One region of the Janthinobacterium sp. Bl 1 genome, then DNA from elsewhere that is predicted to be linked to it. Evidence: predicted binding sites of a transcription regulator. Region 1 holds the regulator's gene; the other holds the start of a gene.
The links. Region 1 encodes NrdR, which represses ribonucleotide reductase genes. Its sites were predicted from a motif close to CACNANATNTNGTG; they were not measured.
Positions count from the first base shown of each region.

Region 1 (7,081 bases):
TCCCCCAGCGCCCCGTCTTGCGCGAAGCGGGCCGGGTCGGTAATGTCGAGCGCAAACACGCCTTGCGCCCCGCCGCCCATGCCCGACACCAGCACCGTCTTCCAATGTCCGAGCGCCATTACTTCCGCCGTGGCCGCCGCGCCGTCAAGCAGCGGGCCAGGGCTGTAGTGAGTGCTCGCAGCGGCTGGCGCAGCGCGCAGCAGCGCTTGCGGCAGATAGGCAAACAATTCGCTGCCCGTACGCGCATCGAACGCATGCAGCAAGCCATCGTTGGCGCCCAGGTACAGCATTTTGCGCCGCTGCAGCAGCGCCTTGCGGTGCACGCCATAGCTGGCGCCCGGCATGCCCAGCCCCGGCGCGCCCACGTACAGCAGATTGCCATGCGGCGCGGTACCCAGGCTGCCTGAGCGGCGCCGCAGGAAGCCACTCGGCTGGCCCACCTCGCTCCCGCGCTGACCAAGCAGATACGCCAGGCGCGCTTCTCCCCGTCCATCGCCGCCGTCGAATGCGCCGCGCTGTTCCGCGTCGAGCCCCTTCCAGGCCAGCGGCATCAGAGCACCCTTGGCGTCGAGCGTATAGACGGGACGCAAGGCCGCGGGCGCTCCATCCGGCACGGGCTTATCCTGGCCGCCGGCGCGCCACCATGGCTTGCCGGGAAGCAGTGCGCCATCTGCGCCCACGGCAAACGCAGAGCGTGACACGGTCATGCCGCCATCGGCCAGGCGCAGCTGCGTCTGGAACCAGTATGCCTCTTCCGTCACGCTGGCCAGCGCCATCAGGGCTGGCCCCGCGAGCGTCGCCGGCAAGGTAGCCTTGTCGGCGGCTACAAAGGCCGCGCGCAGTCCCGCGATCAGGGAGGCCGGATCGCTGCCGGACAAATAATGGGCGGGCCAGCGGCCATCCAGGCTCCACTCGTCCAGCGCGCTGCCCGTCGCGCTCTTGAACGGGTTGGCGTCGCCATTCGCATCGAGAAAGCCGCCATATTTGGCCGCCAGTAGCAGTGGTGTGGTGGCGGGCACGCCGGCCGGATCGCCCTGGCGCAAGTCGCCCGCGTAGTGCTCGACCTTGGCAACGCCGTCGTTCTTGCCGCCAGGACGCAAGGCTTGCACGTGCGACCAATAAGCCAGCCCCGCCGCGTGGTAGCTGGCGCCGCCCACCCCGTCGGCCAGCAATTCCAGTGCCGCCAAGTCCGGCCGTGGCGCGGGATTGCCCTGCGCGCCACCGCTTTCCAGGCTGCCCACCGCATGCGTCCACACCATCGCATCGAAAGGCGGCAGCGCGAAGCCATCGGCAGCGCGTGCGCGGTCGCCGTTGGATGCGGGAGCCACAGGAACATTGCCGGGCACGTAACGGTCACCGGCCATGCCCGCGTCGCCGAGACTGACGACGGCCTGGCGCTGGCAACTGGCCGTTTGCGGGTCGCTCCATGGCGTTACGACCGGAAAACCGTCGTCGATGGCAGGCGGGGCCGTGGCGGGTGGCACGACAGGGCTTGCCTGCCGCCCCTGCAGGTAGCGCAGTGATTCGTACAGCAATTCAGCCAGCGGCGCCGCCTTCGCGTACGCGCCCGGATACCCGGCATTGCCGCGGCCGAGGCCATTGATGTAAGCGGTCACCCCGCCGCCAGAGCCTGCAGCTTTGGACGTAGATTGAGCCGCATACACGCCGTTGGCGGGATTCCACTCGGCGTCGGCATTGTCTTGCGGCATAAAGTCGGGCGCCGCCCAGCGCTGCCTGCCCACATGGGCCAGCGGCACGCGCAGCACGCCGCCATACACGGGGCCGGCGTTGCCGGACACGCCGTTCAAATGGCCAAACACGCCCACGCGTACCCTGCCGCCATGGCGCTGCACGGCGCCCACCGGCTTGTAGTTCTTGCCATACGCGAGGCACAAGTCGTCGCGCACCGGCCCTTCATCGGCATCGCAAACGCGCACGCGCGCGAGGAACACGCCGTGCGTGGCTGCAGTGCCGGGCGCATCGCAACTGCCGCCCGGGGGCAAGCTGGCGTCGCCGAACAGCAGGCGATTACGGCAGGAAACGATGGCCAGTTGCGCCAGCGCAAACGGCGTCGCGGCCGCCACGCCTGTCTGCAGTATCTTGCGCGGGAAAAAGACGGGGTGGGCAAAGAAGTCGATGGGACTGTCCGCGTCGGGCAAATAGGCGCGCTGCAGCACCGTCTTGCGCACTTCGTCGATGACGCGGTCGCCGCCCGTCAAGGCATAACGCACGATGTCGAGCATGCTGGCGCTGGCCCAGTTGAGAAAGTTGCCACTGAAACTGTCGCCGCCGCAGCCGTGCAAGGCATCGGCCGGTTTCAGCACGGAGAAGTAAGCGGTCGCTACGCGCAAGTCCGGCAGCATGGCGCCATCCTTGCTGCGGTACGGATAGCTGTAGCACATGCGCGCATGGAAGTACCCTGCGTATTCGCGCTGCGGCGCATAGTCGCCGCCATGCGCGGCAGCGGCGGCAGCATGCGTGAGGGACAGGTTGAGCAGCAGATTCGGCGGCACCCTGGCGCCGTACAAACCCGCGTCGGCCCGCGCCAGCACCACGGGAGGAGCGGCCGCGATGGCGGCGCCGCAAGCCAGGCAAATCGAGCCGACCAGCAGCCGGCCAGATATCCAAGCCCTCATGGCCCCGCTCCCACCGCCTGCTTGCGGTAATAACTTTGCAGCACGACTTGCGTGCTTTCCTGCGCCCCAAAACCGATGGCCGTGATGCGGTACACATAGCTTTCCGTGGCCAGGCCGCCGGCCGCTGCCGTGGCCTGCGCGCCGGGCGGGTGAAACGGCAGCAGTTCGATCAGGTAGCGGGGTCGGCGCGACGGCAGAAAACCCTGCCCCGTCTGCATGACGGCGCCCGTAAACTGGCCATACGGCACCGCGCGGCTGCCAGCGTCGGCACCATCGAGATCCGTACTTAGCCAGAGGGCCGGCGCGTCCGGCGCTGCGGGCAGGCACAGGCCCAGTGCGCCTCCTTCGCCGCAACCGTCCGCAAACCCTGCCGCACTGCCTGGCCCGAAGAGGCTGCTGCGTCCGGGCGCACCAGGTAAACCTTCGATATCGTTCTGCGCATCCACCAATGCCTCCTCCGCCGCCTGAAACGCGATCTGCCGGTCGCGCTCGCCGCGTGCCGCCTTTTCGCCCTGCAAGGCCATCTGCGCCGCCGATATGCCCAGCAACAAGATGATCACCAGCAGGCACAGCACATACACGAGGGTGGCGCCACCGTGGCGTACGCAAGTTGGGCACCACGGTTCGCAACGGCGGATGCCCGTGCAAGCCATCGCGCTGCCCGCCTAGGCCGGCCCGTTGCGCAGCATGATGCTCGTCTGCACCAGTTGCCGCAGCCGCGAGCGCGTCGCGGCGGGCAAGGAGGCGCGCGCGATGCGCACGCCCGTGTCGCCGGCGCCGTGCGCCTCGGCATACGCCTTGCCGAACAGGTCGAACTGCGCCGGCCCCAATGCCATCATCTTGTCCGCCTGGCCCGCCTCGCCATGCAGCAACAGGGCCACGCGCACACTGGCCACGCGCTTCCAGTGCGTGCGCCGGTGCAGATCGCGCTGGCGCGCGGCCGCATCCGCCCCCTCCAGCACCAGCGCCGCATCGTAGGCCTCGAACGCGCTGGCGTTGACATAGCGGTTCGCCACGCCGTCGGGCGGCGTATCCGTGTCCAGGCCATACAGCACCTGAAAACCGTCGACGCCGCGAATGATGGCGTCCGCGCCCCAGCCGTTCTCGCCACGGTATTTGCAGCGCAACTCGCCCTCGCCATCGGCACCTTGTGCCACATAGAAAATGCTCCAGCCCCGCTGCGCCTCCGTTTGCGCGGCACCCACGCCGAAGCCCGCGCAATTGAGCACGGAGCCGTCACCACCCTCTCCCTTGCCGGCGCCGTAATAGCGCAGGGCCAGCACGTCACTGCCATGCAGGGCGCCGGGCAACGCCCCGCTGATGCCCTCGCTGTTCTTGCCCAGGCTGCGCGCATCGAGCCCGGCCACATTCGCGCTGTCGTCATCGGCATGGGCGACGGGCGCGGCGCTGCTGTCCCAGTTCACGTACGCCGTCTGGCGCACGGCGCGGGCGATGGTGTCGAGCGCATAACGGCCGTTGTCATCGAGCCGCGCACTGGCGGACTGGTCGCCATAACTGCCGCTGGCCGCCAGCAATACGCTACTGGCGGCCAGCATCAGCAGCGCACCCAGCGACAGGGCCACCAGCAATTCGACCAAGCTCATGCCGCGATGCCGATACAGGACCTCGCTCATGCACCGCCTCCGCCCAGCTGGAATGCCAGCCTGGGCAGCGACTCGCCTGCCGCATTCACGGCGGGCGAGCCATCGGGCAGGCGGCCGCGCCAGCCCAGCTTGATGACGATGGGCGCGCCCTTGCCGCCGCTGCACGTCCACTGCAAGCCCTGGGCGGCGGCATCCCATGCGGAAGTGTCGCGGCAGATATGCAGGCGCGCGCCGGGCAAGGCCGCATGCAGCCGCTGCTTCCATTCGGCGATGTCGAATTGCGCCAGGTCGGCCGCGCTGCAGACAGTGGCGCCGAAGCAGTCGGGCGCAACGCCGCCCGCTTCGGCGTCGTCCGCCGCCGCGTAGGCCACGTTCAGGTAGGGATTGCCCGTATCGGGGCCATTCATGAGCACGCTGTTCGCGCGCATGCGTTCTGCCATACCTGCAGCCAGTTGCACGCCCGCCGACAACAGCGCCGACTCATGGCGCGCGCGCAGGGAGTGCAGTTGCAGGATGCTGGCGCCCAGCAGACCCAGCGCCAACAGCAGCAACGACACGAGCACCTCGACGAGGCTGCTGCCACCGGCAGGAAACATAGTGCGACCGCTATTGCGCATGCGCTATTCCCTTCCGCAGAAAGAGTCGCAGGAACAGGCGGCCCAGCTACAAGATAGGCGCGCGCAAAAAGCCGGGTCTGCGCTGGCGCAAACAACACGGCAATAAGATGGGAAGAACAGCGGTGGGATTGATCAGGCCGCTTGCCAGGGGAACACAGCGGTGGTGATTACAGGCCGCTTAGCCAGGCGAACCTTGACGTAGGTGAACGAGAAGCCGAAGGTCAAGGCTTGCGCGCCTGCCCCACTTCGGCGATCGCATCCTGGAATTCGGCCAGGTCTTCGAAATTCTTGTAGACGGAAGCGAAGCGGATGTAGGCGATCTTGTCGAGGCGCTTCAATTCTTGCATGACGAGTTCGCCGATATAGCCGGAATCGACTTCGCGCAAGCCGCTGGTCAGCAGCTTTTCCTGGATGGAGGCGATGGCCGTATCCACAGAGGCGGCCGCAACGGGACGCTTGCGCAAGGCCAGCATCAGACTGCCGCGCAACTTATCCGCAGCGAACTCCGTCCGGCTGCCATTCTTTTTGACGACGGCCGGCATGATAAGTTCAATCCGTTCGTACGTGGTAAAACGCTTGTCGCATTTGCCGCAGCGGCGGCGGCGCCGAATGGCATCCCCTTCCTCCGATACGCGCGTATCGAGAACCTGGGTGTCGCCGTGCTGGCAAAATGGACATTTCATGGGCTGGCTACAACTTTATAGTAATAATTACGGGAAATCGCCGCCCTTGTACAAAGGGCGCCCGAATCACTCCGGGCGCCCTTGGGCACGAAGGAATGTGTCATACAGAATCTTACTCCGTATGACACATTCTGGACAAATTATTATGCGGCGTACACAGGGTGCGCGTCGGCCAGTACTTTCACGGCCGCTTTCACGCGCTCGATGGTGGCGGCGTCATGCGGATTGTCCAGCACGTCGGCGATCAGGTTGCCCACTTCTTCCGCTTGCGCTTCCTTGAAACCGCGCGTCGTCATCGCCGGGCTGCCCAGGCGGATGCCCGAGGTGACGAATGGTTTTTGCGGGTCGTTCGGGATGCCGTTCTTGTTGCAGGTGATGTGCGCGGAACCGAGGATGGCTTCGGCTTCCTTGCCCGTCAGGTTCTTGGCGCGCAGGTCGACCAGCATGACGTGCGATTCGGTACCGCCGGACACGATGCGCAGGCCGCGCTTGATCAGCGTTTTCGCCAGCACGTCGGCGTTCTTGATCACTTGCTTCTGGTATTCGACGAATTCAGGGCTCAGCGCTTCCTTGAAGGCGACGGCCTTGCCGGCGATCACGTGCATCAGCGGGCCGCCCTGGATGCCAGGGAAGATGGCCGAGTTGATGGCTTTTTCGTGTTCGGCCTTCATCAGGATGATGCCGCCGCGCGGGCCGCGCAGCGATTTGTGCGTGGTCGAGGTGACGAAGTCGGCGAACGGCACCGGGTTCGGGTACAGGCCGGCGGCGATCAGGCCGGCGTAGTGGGCCATGTCGACCATGAAGTAGGCGCCAACTTCCTTGGCGATCTTGCTGAAGCGTTCGAAGTCGATCTTTTTCGAGAATGCGGACGCGCCGGCGATGATCAGCTTCGGCTTGCGTTCGCGCGCCAGGCGCTCCATTGCCTCGTAGTCGATGTCTTCTTCCGCCGTCAAACCGTAGGACACGACGTCAAACCATTTTCCGGACATGTTCAGCGGCATGCCGTGGGTCAGATGGCCGCCTTCGGCCAGCGACATACCCATGATCAGGTCGCCTGGTTTCAACATGGCAAAGAACACGCCCTGGTTCGCTTGCGAGCCGGAGTTCGGCTGCACGTTCGCGCATTCGGCGCCGAACAGCTGTTTCACACGATCGATGGCCAGTTGCTCGGCCACATCGACGTATTCGCAGCCACCGTAGTAGCGCTTGCCTGGATAACCTTCGGCGTACTTGTTCGTCAGCTGCGAGCCTTGCGCTTCCATTACGGCTGGCGACGTGTAGTTTTCCGACGCGATCAGTTCGATGTGATCGTGCTGGCGCGTGTTCTCTTTTTGAATGACGGCGAACAATTCAGGATCGACGTTGGCGAGGGTGTGATCTTTTGCAAACATGTAAAAACTCCAAGTATGAGGGTGCTTGTACTGGCAGATTGGATCGAATGAGGGGAGCCGGCGTTAAGTGAATAACAACATTGGACAGGCAGCCTCTTCGTGCTTTTCCATAGTGGCTACCCAGGCGAACGGCTGATGAAAAATCTCACG
Region 1 is NZ_CM177086.1:2,058,289-2,065,369, reverse strand. It holds gene AC4BCN_RS09350 (pilus assembly protein) at 1-2,636, opposite strand, end outside; gene AC4BCN_RS09345 (pilus assembly PilX family protein) at 2,633-3,289, opposite strand; gene AC4BCN_RS09340 (PilW family protein) at 3,302-4,270, opposite strand; gene pilV (type IV pilus modification protein PilV) at 4,267-4,857, opposite strand; gene nrdR (transcriptional regulator NrdR) at 5,079-5,540, opposite strand; gene glyA (serine hydroxymethyltransferase) at 5,684-6,931, opposite strand; ZMP/ZTP riboswitch at 7,043-7,081, opposite strand, start outside.

Region 2 (7,081 bases), 460 kb from region 1:
GTACCAGTACGGCGCGTACACGGTGGCGTAGATGCCGTGCAGGACGTTCAAGCTAGATTCCTGGATATGGCTGACCAGCCACTTGGCGCAATAGATATTGCTGTGCACGGGCGAGCTGCCCGGTTTCAAGCGGGGCAGCGCGCCCCAGCGGATGGCGGCCGACAGCAGGGCGGTGAGCACGATCAGCACGGCGCTGGCGGGAAAGGCCAGCAGGAAGTAGCGGGCCAGCTGGGTCGTCACGTCGCGTCCCTGCAGCCACGGCATCATTTCGCGCTCGTCGAACCAGTCGATCAGCACGAAGCTGGGGAAGACGGGCATGAAGAACAGCACGGCGATCAAGACCATGCCGAAGCAGAAGAACACGGTTTCGCTTGTCAGGCGCAGGCGCGAGACGGCGGGGCGCGGCGGCTGGCTGGCCACGTCAAACGCACCGGTGTCGCGCGCGGGCGAGCCCGTGTACACGCGCCCGGCCGGTACCGCGGCGCCATCGGCCAGTGCGGACTGGCCTTCCAGGTGGCCAAACGTGCCCACCGTGGTATTGCCCTCCATGATCGCGTAAGAGCTGATGCAGGCATCGTCGCCGATGCTGATCTGGCCCAGCAGCAAACGGCCCCGCTCGACCCTGGCGTTTTCAAAGTTGACGGCGTTGCCCACGCTGACGTTGTCGCCGATGGACAGCAAGTCGGGTGCGCGCAGGGTCATCGAGCCGATGACGACTTCCTTGCCCACTTTCGCGCCGAGCGCGCGCAGCCACCAGCTGTTCAGGGACGAGCCGCTGAGCAGGTAGGCGGGCGCCGATTCGACCAGTCGGTCGGCCAGCCACCAGCGGTAGTAGGTGACACCCCACAGCGGATAGCTGCCTGGCTTCAAGCGTCCGGCGATCAGCCACTTGCCGGCAATCGCAATGGCAAATTCGGCCAGGGTCGCCAGCAGGAACACGGCGATCGAGGCGGCGATGGCGCGCGGCACGGTGTCGCCCGTGTCGCCCGTGAAGAAGTGGTAGGTGAAGAAGGGCGCCATCCACTGCGCCATGCGCAGGGTGACGAGGCCCGGCACGGCCGCCGCCTGGGCCGCGCCGCAGGTCCAGCGCTTCAGGGTCGACGGCGGCGTCCATTGCGCTTCCGGCGTGGCCAGCGCGGGCGCCTCATTGAGCACGGCGGCGATCTTGCCGATCTGGCGGTTCTGGTAAATGTCGCGCACCGTCATGTGGGCGTAGGCCGGATCGGCGCGCAGGGCAGATGCCAGGCGCGCGGCCAGGAAGGAGTGGCCACTGAGGTCGCTGAAAAAGTCCAGTTGGCGCAAGATCGCCTGGCCCGGGAACAGCTTGGCCAGCGCCGCGAACAGGGCCGCTTCGGCCGGCGTTTCCGGCACGTCTGACTCTCCCGCTTCGCCGGCTGGCGGCGCGGACAGCGGCATGGCCTTCAGCGCCTTCCTGTCGATCTTGCCCGAGGTCAGGCGCGGCATCAGCGGCAGCAATTCAAAACGGCCGGGCACCATGTAGGGCGGCAGGTGCAGGTTCAATGCCGCGCGCAGGGTTTTCGCGGCCAGGGCGTCGGCGGGCGCCTCGTCGCTGCCGACGATGTAGGCCACCAGCTGGTCGATGCCGTCATCCTTGCGCAGCAAGACGGCCACCGTGCCCACGCCAGTTTGCTGCGCCAGCACGGCTTCGATCTCGCCCAGCTCCACGCGGAAGCCGCGGATTTTCACCTGGTCGTCGGCGCGGCCCAGGCACAGCACCTGGCCATCAAGATCGATGCGGGCCAGGTCGCCCGTACGGTACAGGCGCGCATCGTCGGGGCCCGTGCTCCAGGGATTGGGCAGGAATTTTTCCACCGTCAGGTCGGGTCGGCCCAGGTAGCCCTCGGCCAGGCCCGGGCCGATGATGCACAGCTCACCCGTCTCGCCGCGCGCCAGTAAAGTCAAGGGACGGTTTTCTCCCGGCTCGGCCACCTGCAGCACCAGCAAGCCGTAGTTGGGCAGCGGCGTGCCGATGGTCACCGGCTCGCCGGGCCGCAGGCGCGCCAGGCTGCACGAGACGGTCGCCTCCGTGGGACCATAGGTGTTGAACATGGCGCGGCCCGGGCGCGACCAGCGCTCGACGAGCGATTCCGGGCACATTTCGCCGCCCAGGTTGATCAGGCGCAGGCTCGGCACTTCTTCCGCGAACAGGGCCAGCAAGGTCGGCACGGCGTGCAGAACGGTGACTTGATTGTCGGCCAGCGCGCGCGGCAAGGCTTCCGGGTCGCCCGACATCTCCTTGGGTCCCAGCCACAGGGTGGCGCCCACCAGGTAGGCGATCCAGATTTCCTCGAACGACATGTCGAAGGCGACGGAAAAGCCCTGGTAGACGGTGTCGGCTTGCGTCACTTCCAGCACGGCGTTTTCGCTGCGCAGGAAGTGGCAGATGCTGCGTTGATTGATCAATATGCCCTTGGGCTTGCCCGTGGAGCCGGACGTGTAGATCACGTAGGCTGGGTGTTCGGGCAGCACGGCGCCGCGCGCGGGCAGCTGTTCGCCCGGCGTGGCGGGGGCCAGCAGGCTTTCCGCCGTCCACACGGGACGTTTGACGCCGGCGTCAAACAGGCGCGGCGCGAATTGGGCGCAGCTGACGACACCAAAGCCATTCGCGTCATCGAGGCACACCTGCAGGCGCTCGACGGGCGTGTCTTCATCGACTGGCAGCCAGGCGGCGCCCGCCTTGGCGATGGCCGCCTGCATCAGCAGCAGATGGGCGCCGCGCGGCAGCCACAGGCCCACGATGTCGCCGGGCTTGACGCCGGCCGCCACCAGGCGCGCCGCGGCCAGGCTGGCTTGCGCATCGAGCTGCGCATACGTGATGCGGCGTTCGCCATCGATCAGGGCAATTTGCTCGGGACAGCGGCGGGCCGTCGCTTCCAGCAGGTCGGCCAGCACTTCCTCGCGCAGCAGATCCGGTCGCGGCGGGCCGTACAGGATGTCGGCGTGGGTGGAAGGGATGCCTGGACTGACTGCGGTGAAATCGTTCATGGATGACGCTTATCTGTGATGCGGAGTGAGGAATCTGATGGGCTGCGCATGGCGCGCGGCACAGTTGATACATTACAGTACGCAAGACATTTCAGCGTTGCAGATCGGGGAATTTTGTGAAGCTTTCAGCAATTTTTGGGCCGCAGGATCAACTGCCATGATTACGGAATGTAAATCGCGGAAACATGGCGGCGATTTGCGCCAAAGTCGTCGCCGCCGGATAGCCGTGCAAGGGGCGGCCGGACAGTGCCGCGTCCGCGCAGCCTTCGGCGCGGAACTGCTGCAGCACGTAGTTGTCGACGCCTTTCGCGGCCAGGGTGCTGGCCAGGGCCAGCAACTGCTCGTCCGGCAGCAGGTCGGGGTGGGTGGTGGTGCGGCATTCGTAGGCCACGCCGCTGGCAAGGATGGCATCGAGGCAGGCGCGCGCCGGGTCGCCGCTGCCGGCCACGCGGGTCACATGACGATAGTCGGCAAACGGCGCCTTGATGTCGAAACCGACCCAGTCGACCAGGGGCAGCACTTCCTGCAGGCGCTGCGGATAGATGCAGGCCGTGTGCAGGCCGATGCCGAAACCCAGTGCCCTGACGTCCTCCATGGCGCGCGCCAGCGCCGGGTCCATGCACGCTTCGCCGCCGCTGAAGACGACGGCGTCGACCAGGCCCACGCGGCGGCGCAGCCAGGTCAGGACGTCTTGCCAGGGCATGGCGCCTTCCGGCGTGCGCGCCTGCAAGTGCGGATTGTGGCAATAGCCGCAACGCCAGGGGCAGCCCTGCACGAACACCACGGCCGCCAGCTTGCCCGGGTAATCGGTGGCGGAAAAGGGCGTCAGGCCGCCCACTTTCAGCTCAAACGCCATGGCAGGCGGGCTGGCCCACGCGGGCGCTCGCTTCCGTAAAATACTGGCGCTCGTGGAATTCGCCCTGTTTGCCGATGTTGAACGAGGCGACGGGGCGGTGATAGCCCATTACGCGCGTCCAGATTTCGCAGCGCTGGCGTTCCGTGTCGAGCAGGGTGATGGCGGGAGTGAAGTCGGGACGTGCGTTCATGGCGTTTCCTTGAGTGGGTGAGCGAGATCGGACTGCTTGCGGGCGATCAGTTCCGCGTCGCAGGTGGGACAGAATTCATGTTTGCCGGCCAGGTAGCCGTGGCGCGGGCAGATGGAAAACGTGGGCGTGACAGTGATGTAGGGCAGCGAAAAGCGGCTCAGCGCGCGTTTTACCAGTTCGCGGCAGGCGTTGGCGTCGGACAGCGCTTCCGTCATGTACAGGTGCAGCACCGTGCCGCCCGTGTACTTGCGCTGCAGCGCGTCCTGCAATTCCAGCGCTTCGAACGGGTCGTCCGTATGGCCGACGGGCAGCTGCGACGAATTCGTGTAGTACGGATTGTCGACCGTGCCCGCCTGCAGGATGGCCGGATAGCGCTTGCGGTCTTCGCGCGCGAAGCGGTAGGTCGTGCCTTCGGCCGGCGTCGCCTCCAGGTTGTACATATGGCCCGTCTCTTCCTGGAACTGCACCATGCGGGCGCGCACGTGGTCGAGCAGGCGCACTGCCAGCGCATGGCCTTCGGCGGCCGTGATGTCGTAAGCGTCGCCGCTGAAGTTGCGGATCATCTCGTTGATGCCGTTCACGCCCAGGGTGGAAAAGTGATTGCGCAGGGTGCCCAGATAGCGCTTCGTGTACGGGAACAGGCCTTGCTGCATCAGTTCTTCGATGGTGCGGCGCTTGATTTCCAGGCTGGTCTTGCCCAGTTCCAGCAGGCGGTCCAGGTCGGCCATCAACGCTGGCTCGTCGCCGCGCCACAAGTGGCCCAGGCGCGCGCAGTTGATGGTGACCACGCCCAGGGAACCCGTCTGCTCGGCGGAACCGAACAGGCCATTGCCCCGTTTGAGCAGTTCGCGCAAGTCCAGCTGCAAGCGGCAGCACATGGAACGTATCATGTTCGGCTTGAGTTCCGAATTGATGAAATTCTGGAAGTAGGGCAGGCCGTAGCGGGCCGTCATCTCGAACAGGCGTTCCGCGTTGTCGCTGTGCCAGTCGAAATCCTCGGTGATGTTATAGGTGGGGATGGGGAAGGTGAAGACCCGGCCCTTGGCGTCGCCCGCCATCATGATCTCGATATAGGCGCGGTTGATCATGTCCATTTCCGCCTGCAGCTCGCCATAGCTGAAGTCCATCTCCTGGCCGGCGATGACGGGAATCTGCTCGCGCAAATCGTCCGGGCAGACCCAGTCGAAGGTGAGGTTGGTGAACGGCGTCTGCGTGCCCCAGCGCGATGGCACGTTGAGGTTGAAGATCAGCTCCTGCATGTACTGGCGCACGTCTTCGTAGCGCAGGCTGTCCTTGCGGATGTAGGGTGCCATATAGGTGTCGAAGGAGCTGAACGCCTGCGCGCCGGCCCACTCGTTTTGCAAAGTGCCGAGGAAATTGACGATCTGGCCGATGGCGCTCGACATGTGTTTCGGCGGACCCGATTCGATCTTGCCCGGCACGCCATTCAAGCCTTCGTGCAGCAGGGTGCGCAGCGACCAGCCGGCGCAATAGCCGGCCAGCATGTCGAGGTCGTGGATGTGCAGCGCCGCTTCGCGGTGCGCCGCACCCACTTCAGGCGGATACACCTGGTCCAGCCAGTAGTTGGCGATGACCTTGCCCGACACGTTGAGTATCAGGCCGCCCAGCGAGTAGCCCTGGTTGGCGTTGGCGTTGACACGCCAGTCGCGCCGGTCCAGGTATTCATTGATGGACGCGGCGACGTCGACCTGGCCGCGTGTGGGAGAAACTGCATTTGTCGTCATGAAACCTCCAATAAACACAACATGCGGTGTTTTTATGGAGATTAATCACTAAATATAGTGGCGTCAAAGGGCGCGTGCAGTTGCGTGACGAATCCTTGATGCAGGTGAAGAAAGCGCGTCAGCGGCTTTTTTTTGCGTGGCCCAGGCGCGGGATGAAGCAGCTCAGGCCAAAGTACATGGCGCCGCAGACGGCGATGCTGGTGACGGAGGCGGGCAGCACGTGCGCCCAGATTTCCCGCGCCGAGAAGGTGCTCCAGCTGGCCACGCGCGCGTCGAACGTGACGTAGTTCGCCAGCAGCCAGTAGATGGCCAGCAGGCCTGTGCAGATGGCGGCCTGGCGCAGCACGGGCATGGCGCGGCGGGCGAAGACGGCTTGCAGGAACAGCAGCAGCACGCCGGCCCAGACGCCCAGCGCCTCGGGCGATAGCACGGAGAGCGTTTCTTCGACATAGCCGTCGGCGGGCGAAGCCCACTGTATTTGCAGCACGGTGAGGAACAGGGTGAGCAGGAATAGCAGCAGCGGTTTGCGGGGCATGGCGGGCAATCGGTGAGGAAGAAAAGTGGGGCATTTTACAGCCAGGTCAAGCAAGTTGAACGCGCGCCAGCCATGCATGCATTCCTTCACCTGCGTCAAGGACTGGGCGGTAAGGGCGGGGCTATAGTCTGCACCCTGAGCCGCTACAGGACTGTGAACACCATGATGCTTGAATCAACCACCGCCACCCGCGTGGCCGGACCGCTGGAATTGGTCTGCCCCGCCGGCAGCCTGCCTGCCTTGAAAGCGGCCGTCGACAATGGCGCCGACACCGTGTACCTCGGTTTTCGCGACGCCACCAATGCGCGCAATTTCGCCGGCCTCAATTTCGACGAGAAGGCCATCGCCGAGGGCGTGCGCTATGCCCACCAATATGGACGCAAGGTGCTGCTGGCGCTGAATACCTATCCGCAGCCGCACAACTGGGCCGTGTGGCGCAGCGCCATCGACCGCGCCGCGCAGGCCGGCATCGACGCCATGATCGTGGCCGATCCGGGCCTGATGGCGTATGCAAGCGAACACCACCCGCAACTGCGTTTGCACCTGTCCGTGCAGGGCTCGGCCACCAACTATGAAGCGATCAATTTTTACCATGAACACTTCGGCATCGCCCGCGCCGTGCTGCCGCGCGTGCTGTCGATGGCGCAGGTGGAGCAACTGATCGCCAAGACGGAAGTCGAGATCGAAGTCTTCGGCTTCGGCAGCCTGTGCGTGATGGTCGAAGGGCGCTGCGCGCTGTCGTCATATGC
Region 2 is NZ_CM177086.1:2,518,783-2,525,863, forward strand. It holds gene AC4BCN_RS11435 (Pls/PosA family non-ribosomal peptide synthetase) at 1-3,006, opposite strand, end outside; gene AC4BCN_RS11440 (anaerobic ribonucleoside-triphosphate reductase activating protein) at 3,155-3,862, opposite strand; gene nrdD (anaerobic ribonucleoside-triphosphate reductase) at 3,852-4,052, opposite strand; gene AC4BCN_RS11450 (ribonucleoside triphosphate reductase) at 4,049-5,797, opposite strand; gene AC4BCN_RS11455 (hypothetical protein) at 5,916-6,332, opposite strand; gene ubiU (ubiquinone anaerobic biosynthesis protein UbiU) at 6,495-7,081, shown strand, end outside.
Region 2: a site for NrdR is predicted at 5,844-5,857, ahead of AC4BCN_RS11450 (ribonucleoside triphosphate reductase). Genes of this name have one in related genera too.